DNA from 2 places in the Streptomyces sp. NPDC003036 genome. Region 1 is predicted to be linked to the other one. Evidence: riboswitches for the same ligand, from Rfam matches in the RefSeq annotation. Region 1 holds a riboswitch; the other holds the start of a gene.
What was found. Region 1 has a riboswitch for glycine ahead of gcvT (glycine cleavage system aminomethyltransferase GcvT). Riboswitches for the same ligand answer to the same signal wherever they lie in the genome.
Positions count from the first base shown of each region.

Region 2: another riboswitch for glycine. It lies ahead of gcvP (aminomethyl-transferring glycine dehydrogenase); the one in region 1 lies ahead of gcvT (glycine cleavage system aminomethyltransferase GcvT).

Region 1 is NZ_JBEXNO010000015.1:10,166-13,931, forward strand. Features, by position in the region: gene ABZX67_RS13440 (enhanced serine sensitivity protein SseB C-terminal domain-containing protein) at 1-721, opposite strand, end outside; gene ABZX67_RS13445 (enhanced serine sensitivity protein SseB) at 755-1,489, opposite strand; gene ABZX67_RS13450 (AAA family ATPase) at 1,552-2,166, opposite strand; glycine riboswitch at 2,377-2,469, shown strand; gene gcvT (glycine cleavage system aminomethyltransferase GcvT) at 2,613-3,728, shown strand.
Region 2 is NZ_JBEXNO010000058.1:24,093-27,858, reverse strand. Features, by position in the region: gene ABZX67_RS30680 (DNA polymerase IV) at 69-1,493, shown strand; gene ABZX67_RS30675 (PRC-barrel domain-containing protein) at 1,509-1,898, opposite strand; glycine riboswitch at 2,022-2,121, shown strand; gene gcvP (aminomethyl-transferring glycine dehydrogenase) at 2,301-3,766, shown strand, end outside.

The DNA.
Region 1 (3,766 bases):
CCTCGCGGTCGTAGAAGGGGCGCGCGTTGGCCCGCAGCCACAGGGTGATGGGGTCGTACTCGTCGGACATGGCGACCGTCGAGACGGGCAGCCCCTCCGGCACCGCCACGATCGACTCGCGCATCATCGCGCGGACCGCGTCGACGGAGGCCTGGCTCGTGTCGTACAGATCGAGTCCGATGGCGAGGTACGGCGAGCCGAGCGCGGGCTGGACCCAGACGCGGCGCAGGGAGCGGACCGCCGGGGTGCGGTGGGCGTTCTGCGTCAGCAGGGCGTAGAACTGCGGGATCTGGATGCCGGGTTCGGAGAGCTTCAGCGGCCCCGCGGGCATCCGGTCGAGGCCCGTGGCGATGCGGCGCAGGTCGGGCCAGGGGATGCCGACGCCGCCGCCGGGGGCGTGCGGGTTGAGCCAGATGCCCCAGCGGTCGGGGTAGAGCGCGCGGGCGATGTCGCGGCCGGTGATCACCTCGTGGGCGCGGTTCCAGCCGGAGACGGCGAGCTCCTGGGCGGAGGTGACGCAGGGCGCGTAGCCGAGGCCGTCGACCTCCATGTTGCCGTACTGGGCGTCGGGCGAGCCGGCCTGGCCGTGCCAGAGCAGCATCCAGACCGGAGCGTCGGCGAGGGCCGTGAGCAGCGCCTCGTACGCGTCGTAGCGTCCGGGCGTGACGTTGCTCAGCAGCTGCTCGATCGGCCCGGCCGCCGCGGTGCTCTGCGCGCTCACCCTGGGTCCCCCTCTTCGGTCCACCGCATTAGCTTAGGGCCGCTGGTAGAAGGGCCGTACCTTCTCCAGCATCCAGTCGCCCACCGGGTCCTGCGCGATGTCGAGCAGGACCAGGTTGACCGGCCACGGCACCTGGACGCGGCCGAGCGCCCGGCCGAGGGCGTCCATCGGTACGTTACGGTCGGCGCCCTCCCAGGAGGAGAGCTGGACGCCGACGAAGAGCGTCGGGGCGCCGCCCTCGATGGAGGCGAGGGCCCGGCGGGCGGTGAGGACGGTGCCGGTGGCCTCGAACTCGGCGGCCGCGGCGGAGAGGAAGTCGACCGGGTCCTCCTGCCAGTCGGGCTCGAACAGCCGCACCCGGGCGCCGCTCGCGGGCCCGTCCAGCGGGGTGCGGCCGACGCGGCACAGTTCGGCGACGGCGGGCGGCGGCAGGGGCGCGCCCACGGCGCCGCCGGGGTTGACGGCGATCCCGAGCTGCGGGGGCAGGCCGCGGGCGAACTCGACGGCGGGCGCGACGGTGTACGCCATGTGGGGGCCGACGCACCGCAGGAACTGCTGCTCGGAGCTGAAGACGGGGACGTACGCCTGGCCGTCCAGCTCCAGCGTGGGCAGGTCGAGGTCCGGACTGTCGGGGCCGCCGCCCTTGGGGAGGGGGATCCACAGGGGGCTGCGGCCCAGGACCTCGACGAGCCGGGCGCCGGCCGCGGGGTTGCCGAGGGAGGCGGCGAGCACCTCTTCGAGCTCATTGACCGGCCATGCGGTGTCCACTGGTGTCCCCTCGTCCTTCCCACCCGTGCGGCGCGTCTTTCAGGGCACCCTAACCGCCCCGTTCAGCCGAACGTGATACGGGTCAGCGCCGTCGCCGCCGGCCGGTCGAGCAGCACGGCGGACGCGCAGCCGCCCGGCAGCACGCCCTGCTCGGCGTCCCGCACCAGCCGCCCCACCGCCCTGCGGTGCCGCGCGAAGGCGTATCCGGAGACGCCCCGCCCCCGCTCGCGCTGGCCCGCGCGGGCCGCCTGGGGGGTGACGTCCAGCAGTATCAGGTGCAGGGCGCGCCCGCGCCGCCGGGCCTCGCGGGCCAGCCAGCGCCGGACCCAGGCCTGGGTGCCGCAGTCGTGGACGACGACGCTCGCGCCCGAGCGCATGGCGCGCCGGAGCCCGGCGTAGTGGGCGATGCGGACGAGGGGGCGGTAGACCGCGTACGGCAGGAAGGGCGGCATCCGGCGCTCCCACCGCTCGCGGGCGTCCTGGGAGTCGATGCCGCGCCCGTCGGCGGCGCGGGCGATCAGGGTGGACTTGCCGCTGCCGGGCAGGCCGGAGACGACCACGAGGTCGCCGGCGGCGAAGCCCAGCTCGCGCGGGCAGCGCCCGGCGCGGTCACGCAGGTCGCGCAGCACGGGCGCGGGCGCGCGGCTGGGCGCGGGCACGGCGACCGCGCCGGTCATGGCACCGCTCACCGCACCGGTGGCCGCGCTCGGACCTGTCCGCTGCAACGTCATCGCGTACTCCCCCTGCTCGGGCTCGGCCTTCCCCGACCCTTGCCCAAGAAGTGTAAAGAATGGGTAATAAGGCACAAGCGATTTGCCGAGGAGACCACGCGTGCAATGATGTGCGCGCCACCGCACGCAGGTGCGTACAACCGCATACCGGCCGCTTGAATCCGCGCGGGAGAGTCCCGGGTCCCGCCCGGGCGCCGAAGGAGCAAGTTCCTCCCTTGAATCTCTCAGGCCCCGTACCGCGCGGATGAGGCAGATCTGAAAAGCGGGCCGCCGCGGCGGCTCCACCCAAGGTGCAAGCCGAGGGCCGTCCCCGTACGGTCACGGTGAACCTCTCAGGTTCCGATGACAGATGGGGAGGACCGTCTTCGAGCCATGCCCTGGGAGCCACATCCATGAGCACTGCCCCACGCCTCACCGCCCTCGATGCCGTGCATCGGGCGCTCGGCGCGACCATGACCGACTTCGCCGGCTGGGACATGCCGCTGCGGTACGGCAGCGAGCGCGACGAGCACAACGCCGTCCGCGCGAAGGCCGGTCTCTTCGACCTGTCCCACATGGGCGAGATCACCGTGACGGGCCCGCAGGCCGCCGCCCTCCTCGACTACGCGCTCGTCGGCAACATCGGCGGCGTCGGCGTGGGCCGCGCCCGCTACACCATGATCTGCCAGGAGGACGGCGGGATCCTCGACGACCTGATCGTGTACCGGCTCCAGGAGCAGGAGTACATGGTCGTCGCCAACGCCTCGAACGCCCAGGTCGTGCTGGACGCCCTCACCGAGCGGGCCGCCGGCTTCGACGCCGTCGTACGCGACGACCGGGACGCGTACGCCCTGATCGCGATCCAGGGCCCGGAGTCCCCGGGCATCCTGAAGTCGCTCACCGACGCGGACCTGGACGGGCTGAAGTACTACGCGGGCCTGCCGGGCACCGTCGCGGGAGTGCCCGCGCTGATCGCCCGCACCGGCTACACGGGCGAGGACGGCTTCGAGCTGTTCGTGGAGCCGCAGCACGCGGAGAAGCTGTGGCAGGCGCTGACGGAGGCCGGCGCCCCGGCCGGCCTGATCCCCTGCGGCCTGTCCTGCCGCGACACGCTGCGCCTGGAGGCGGGCATGCCGCTGTACGGGCACGAGCTCACGACGGCCCTCACCCCCTTCGACGCGGGTCTCGGCCGGGTGGTCAAGTTCGAGAAGGAGGGCGACTTCGTGGGCCGGGAGGCACTGGAGGCGGCCGCCGAGCGGGCGCAGATCGCCCCGCCCCGCAAGCTCGTCGGCCTGGTCGCCGAGGGGCGCCGGGTCCCGCGCGCCGGGATGCAGGTGGTCGCCGAGGGCAAGGTCGTCGGCGAGGTCACCTCGGGCGCGCCGTCGCCGACGCTGGGCAAGCCGATCGCCATGGCGTACGTGGACGCCGCGCACGCCGCGCCGGGGACGGCGGGGGTCGGTGTCGACATCCGCGGTACCCATGAGCCGTACGAGGTCGTGGCGCTCCCCTTCTACAAGCGCCAGAAGTGACCCGAGCGCCAGAAGTGATCTCGGGCGCCTTCCGGACC
Region 2 (3,766 bases), on a different contig from region 1:
CCGCGCGGCGGTCCAGGATCGCACGTGCGTGCGGGCGATTGTCAGTGGCGTGAGGCAGCATCGGTGATGTGAGAGCCGCGCCGACGATTCTGCATCTGGACATGGATGCCTTCTTCGCCGCCGCCGAGCAGGCGGCGAAGCCGAGCCTGCGCGGAAAGCCCGTGGTGGTGGGCGGCCTGGGGCCGCGCGGGGTCGTCGCCACCGCGTCGTACGAGGCGCGGCGCTTCGGGGTGCACTCGGCGATGCCGATGGCGCAGGCGCGGCGGCTGGCGCCGAACGCCGCGTATCTGGTGCCGCGCTTCACGCTCTACCGGGCCGTGAGCGACCAGGTCATGGAGCTGCTGCGGCGGCTGTCGCCGCTGGTGGAGCCGCTGAGCCTGGACGAGGCGTTCGTCGACCTGGAGGCGGGCGGCACGGCTCACGACGCGGCGACGGCACGAGCGACCGGGGAGCGCCTGCGCGCGGACATCCGGGCGGTTACGGGACTGACGGGCTCCGTCGGCCTCGCGGGCTCCAAGATGCTGGCGAAGATCGCGTCGGAGCAGGCGAAGCCCGACGGACTGGTGCTCATAGAGCCGGGGACCGAGCGCGAGCTGCTCGGGCCGATGTCGGTGCGGATCCTGCCGGGAGTCGGCCCCGCCACCGGCGAGCACCTGCGCCGGGCCGGGATGACGACCGTGGCCGATCTGGCGGAGGCGGGCGAGGACGAGCTCGTACGGCTGCTGGGCAGGGCCCACGGGGCGTCGCTGTACCGGATGGCCCTGGGGCACGACGACCGGCCCGTGGTCGCCGAGCGGGACGCCAAGTCCGTCTCCGTGGAGGACACCTTCGACGTGGACCTGCACGACCGCGTGCGGGTGCGCCTGGAGGTGGAGCGCCTGGCCGACCGGTGCGTGCGGCGGCTGCGCGGGGCCGGGCGGTCGGGGCGGACGGTGGTGCTGAAGGTGCGCCGGTACGACTTCTCGACGCTGACCAGATCCGAGACCCTGCGCGGGCCGACGGACGACCTCGCGGTGGTCCGGGAGGCGGCGGCCCGGCTGCTGGAGTCGGTGGACACCACGGGTGGCGTGCGGCTCCTGGGGGTGGGGGTGACGGGGCTCGCGGACTACACCCAGGAGGACCTGTTCGCCCAGGCGGCGATGGCGGAGGCGCCGGCCGGGCCCCAGGGGGGCACGGTCCCGGAGCCGCAGGAGCCGGCTGCCGGGGTCGGCGAGGCCGGTGTGGCGGGCGCGGCCGCTGGGACGGGAGCCGCGGAGGACGCCGACGGCGGCGGGGAGCGCAGGTGGCTGGCCGGGCAGGATGTCCGGCACGACGAGTACGGGCCGGGGTGGGTGCAGGGCAGCGGGGTGGGGCGCGTGACCGTGCGGTTCGAGGAGCCCGGCTCGCCGCCGGGCCGGGTGCGGACCTTCCGGACCGACGACCCGGCCCTGGAGCCGTCGGACCCGCTGCCGCTGGTCGCGCGGGAGCAGGTGGAGCGGGCGCCGTCGCCCTGACAGGCGGGCGGCGCGTCAGCCGTCGCGGCCCGCGAGGTCGCCGAGGCCGGAGTCGGGGTCCGGGTCCGGCTCCGGGTCGGGTGGGGGAGGGGACGGGAGCTCGAGGCCGTAGTGGTGGTAGAGCTGGAGCTCCTGCTCGGGGGAGAGGTGGCGGCCGACGCCGAAGTCGGGGGCGTCCTTGATCAGGGCGCGGTCGTACGGGACGTGGAGACCGTCGTCGGCGAGGTCGCTGGGGGCCAGGGGGACGAAGGCGTCGCGGCCGAAGAGGCCGGTGCGGACGGCGGCCCACTCGGGCACGCCCGTCGCGTCGTCCAGGTACACCTCGTCGACGGTGCCGATCTTGTGGCCGTTGCGGTCGTAGGCCTTGCGGCCGATCAGGCTCCGCGGATCGATATCGGTCTGCACGGTCCCTCCAACTGGTCGCAACCGCTCGCAACTGCACTACACCACTACGAAAGTGCACATCCGTGACGTCGGCCACTCGAGGGATCGGGCCTGGACCTCGCTGGTAGGCTGGCAGGCGGCTGTTGACCCCATGCGGGAGAGTCCTCTGGAGAATCCTTTCGGAGGCGCCGAAGGAGCAAATCCTCCCCGGAATCTCTCAGGCACCCGGTACCGCATGGACGAGGTCACTCTGGAAAGCAGGGCGGGCGTCGGACGGCATCCGCTCTCACCGACGGTGAAAGCCGGGCGGCCCCCAGTGGCGCCCGGTGAAGCTCTCAGGTTGAGATGACAGAGGGGGAGGCCGTCCGGGCACCCGCGCCATGGTGCCCCTCGCAGGTCGTGACGACCAGGAGGCCTCCGTAGATGACCGCCAACCGTACTCCGCTCTCCGAGCTTGAGCAGGGCATCCCCTTCGAGCAGCGGCACATCGGCCCCGACGCCGAGGCCCGCGCCAAGATGCTCGCGCAGGTCGGCTACGGCTCGCTCGACGAGCTGACCGCCGCCGCCGTGCCGGATGTGATCAAGACCGCCGAGGCGCTCGGGCTGCCGGCGGCGCGCACCGAGGCCGAGGTCCTCGCCGAGCTGCGCTCGCTCGCCGACCGCAACCAGGTGCTGGCCCCGATGATCGGGCTCGGCTACTACGGCACCTTCACGCCCCCGGTCATCCTGCGCAACGTCATGGAGAACCCGGCCTGGTACACGGCGTACACGCCCTACCAGCCGGAGATCTCGCAGGGCCGTCTGGAGGCGCTGCTCAACTTCCAGACCATGGTCGCCGACCTGACCGGCCTGCCCACCTCCGGCGCCTCGCTGCTCGACGAGGGCACCGCCGCCGCCGAGGCCATGGCGCTGGCCCGCCGCGTCGGCAAGGTCAAGGGCGGGGTCTTCCTCATCGACGCCGACGCCCTGCCGCAGACCATCGCCGTCATCGAGACCCGCGCGGAGCCGACCGGCGTCGAGGTCGTCGTCGCCGACCTCAGCGAGGGCATCCCGGCCGAGGTCGCCGAGCGCGGCGTCTTCGGCGTGCTGATCCAGTACCCGGGCGCGTCCGGCGCCGTACGGGACATCAAGCCGGTCATCGACCGGGCCCACGAGCTCGGCGCCGTCGTCACCGTCGCCGCCGACCTCCTCGCGCTGACGCTGCTCACCTCGCCCGGCGAGCTGGGCGCCGACATCGCCGTCGGCACCACCCAGCGGTTCGGCGTGCCGATGGGCTTCGGCGGTCCGCACGCCGGCTACATGGCCGTGCGCGACACCTTCGCCCGCTCCCTGCCGGGCCGGCTCGTCGGCGTCTCCGTCGACGCCGACGGCAACAAGGCGTACCGCCTGGCGCTGCAGACCCGCGAGCAGCACATCCGCCGGGAGAAGGCCACCAGCAACATCTGCACCGCGCAGGTGCTGCTCGCCGTCATGGCCGGCATGTACGCCGTGTACCACGGCCCCGACGGGCTGAAGCAGATCGCGCAGCGCGTGCACCGGTACGCGGCGATCCTCGCCGAGGGGCTGCGCGCCGGCGGCGTCGAGGTCGTCCACGGCAGCTTCTTCGACACCGTGACCGTCCGGGTGCCGGGCAAGGCCGCCGAGGCCGTCGCCGCCGCCCGCGAGAACGGCGTCAACCTGCGCCTCGTCGACGCCGACCACGTCTCGGTCGCCTGCGACGAGACCACCGGCCGCGCGCAGCTCGCCGCCGTGTGGGAGGCCTTCGGCGTGCGCGGCGACATCGAGGCGCTGGACGCCGAGACCGCGGAGGCGCTGCCCGAGGCGCGCTTGCGTTCGGACGCGTACCTGACCCACCCGGTCTTCCACGCGCACCGCTCGGAGACCGCGAT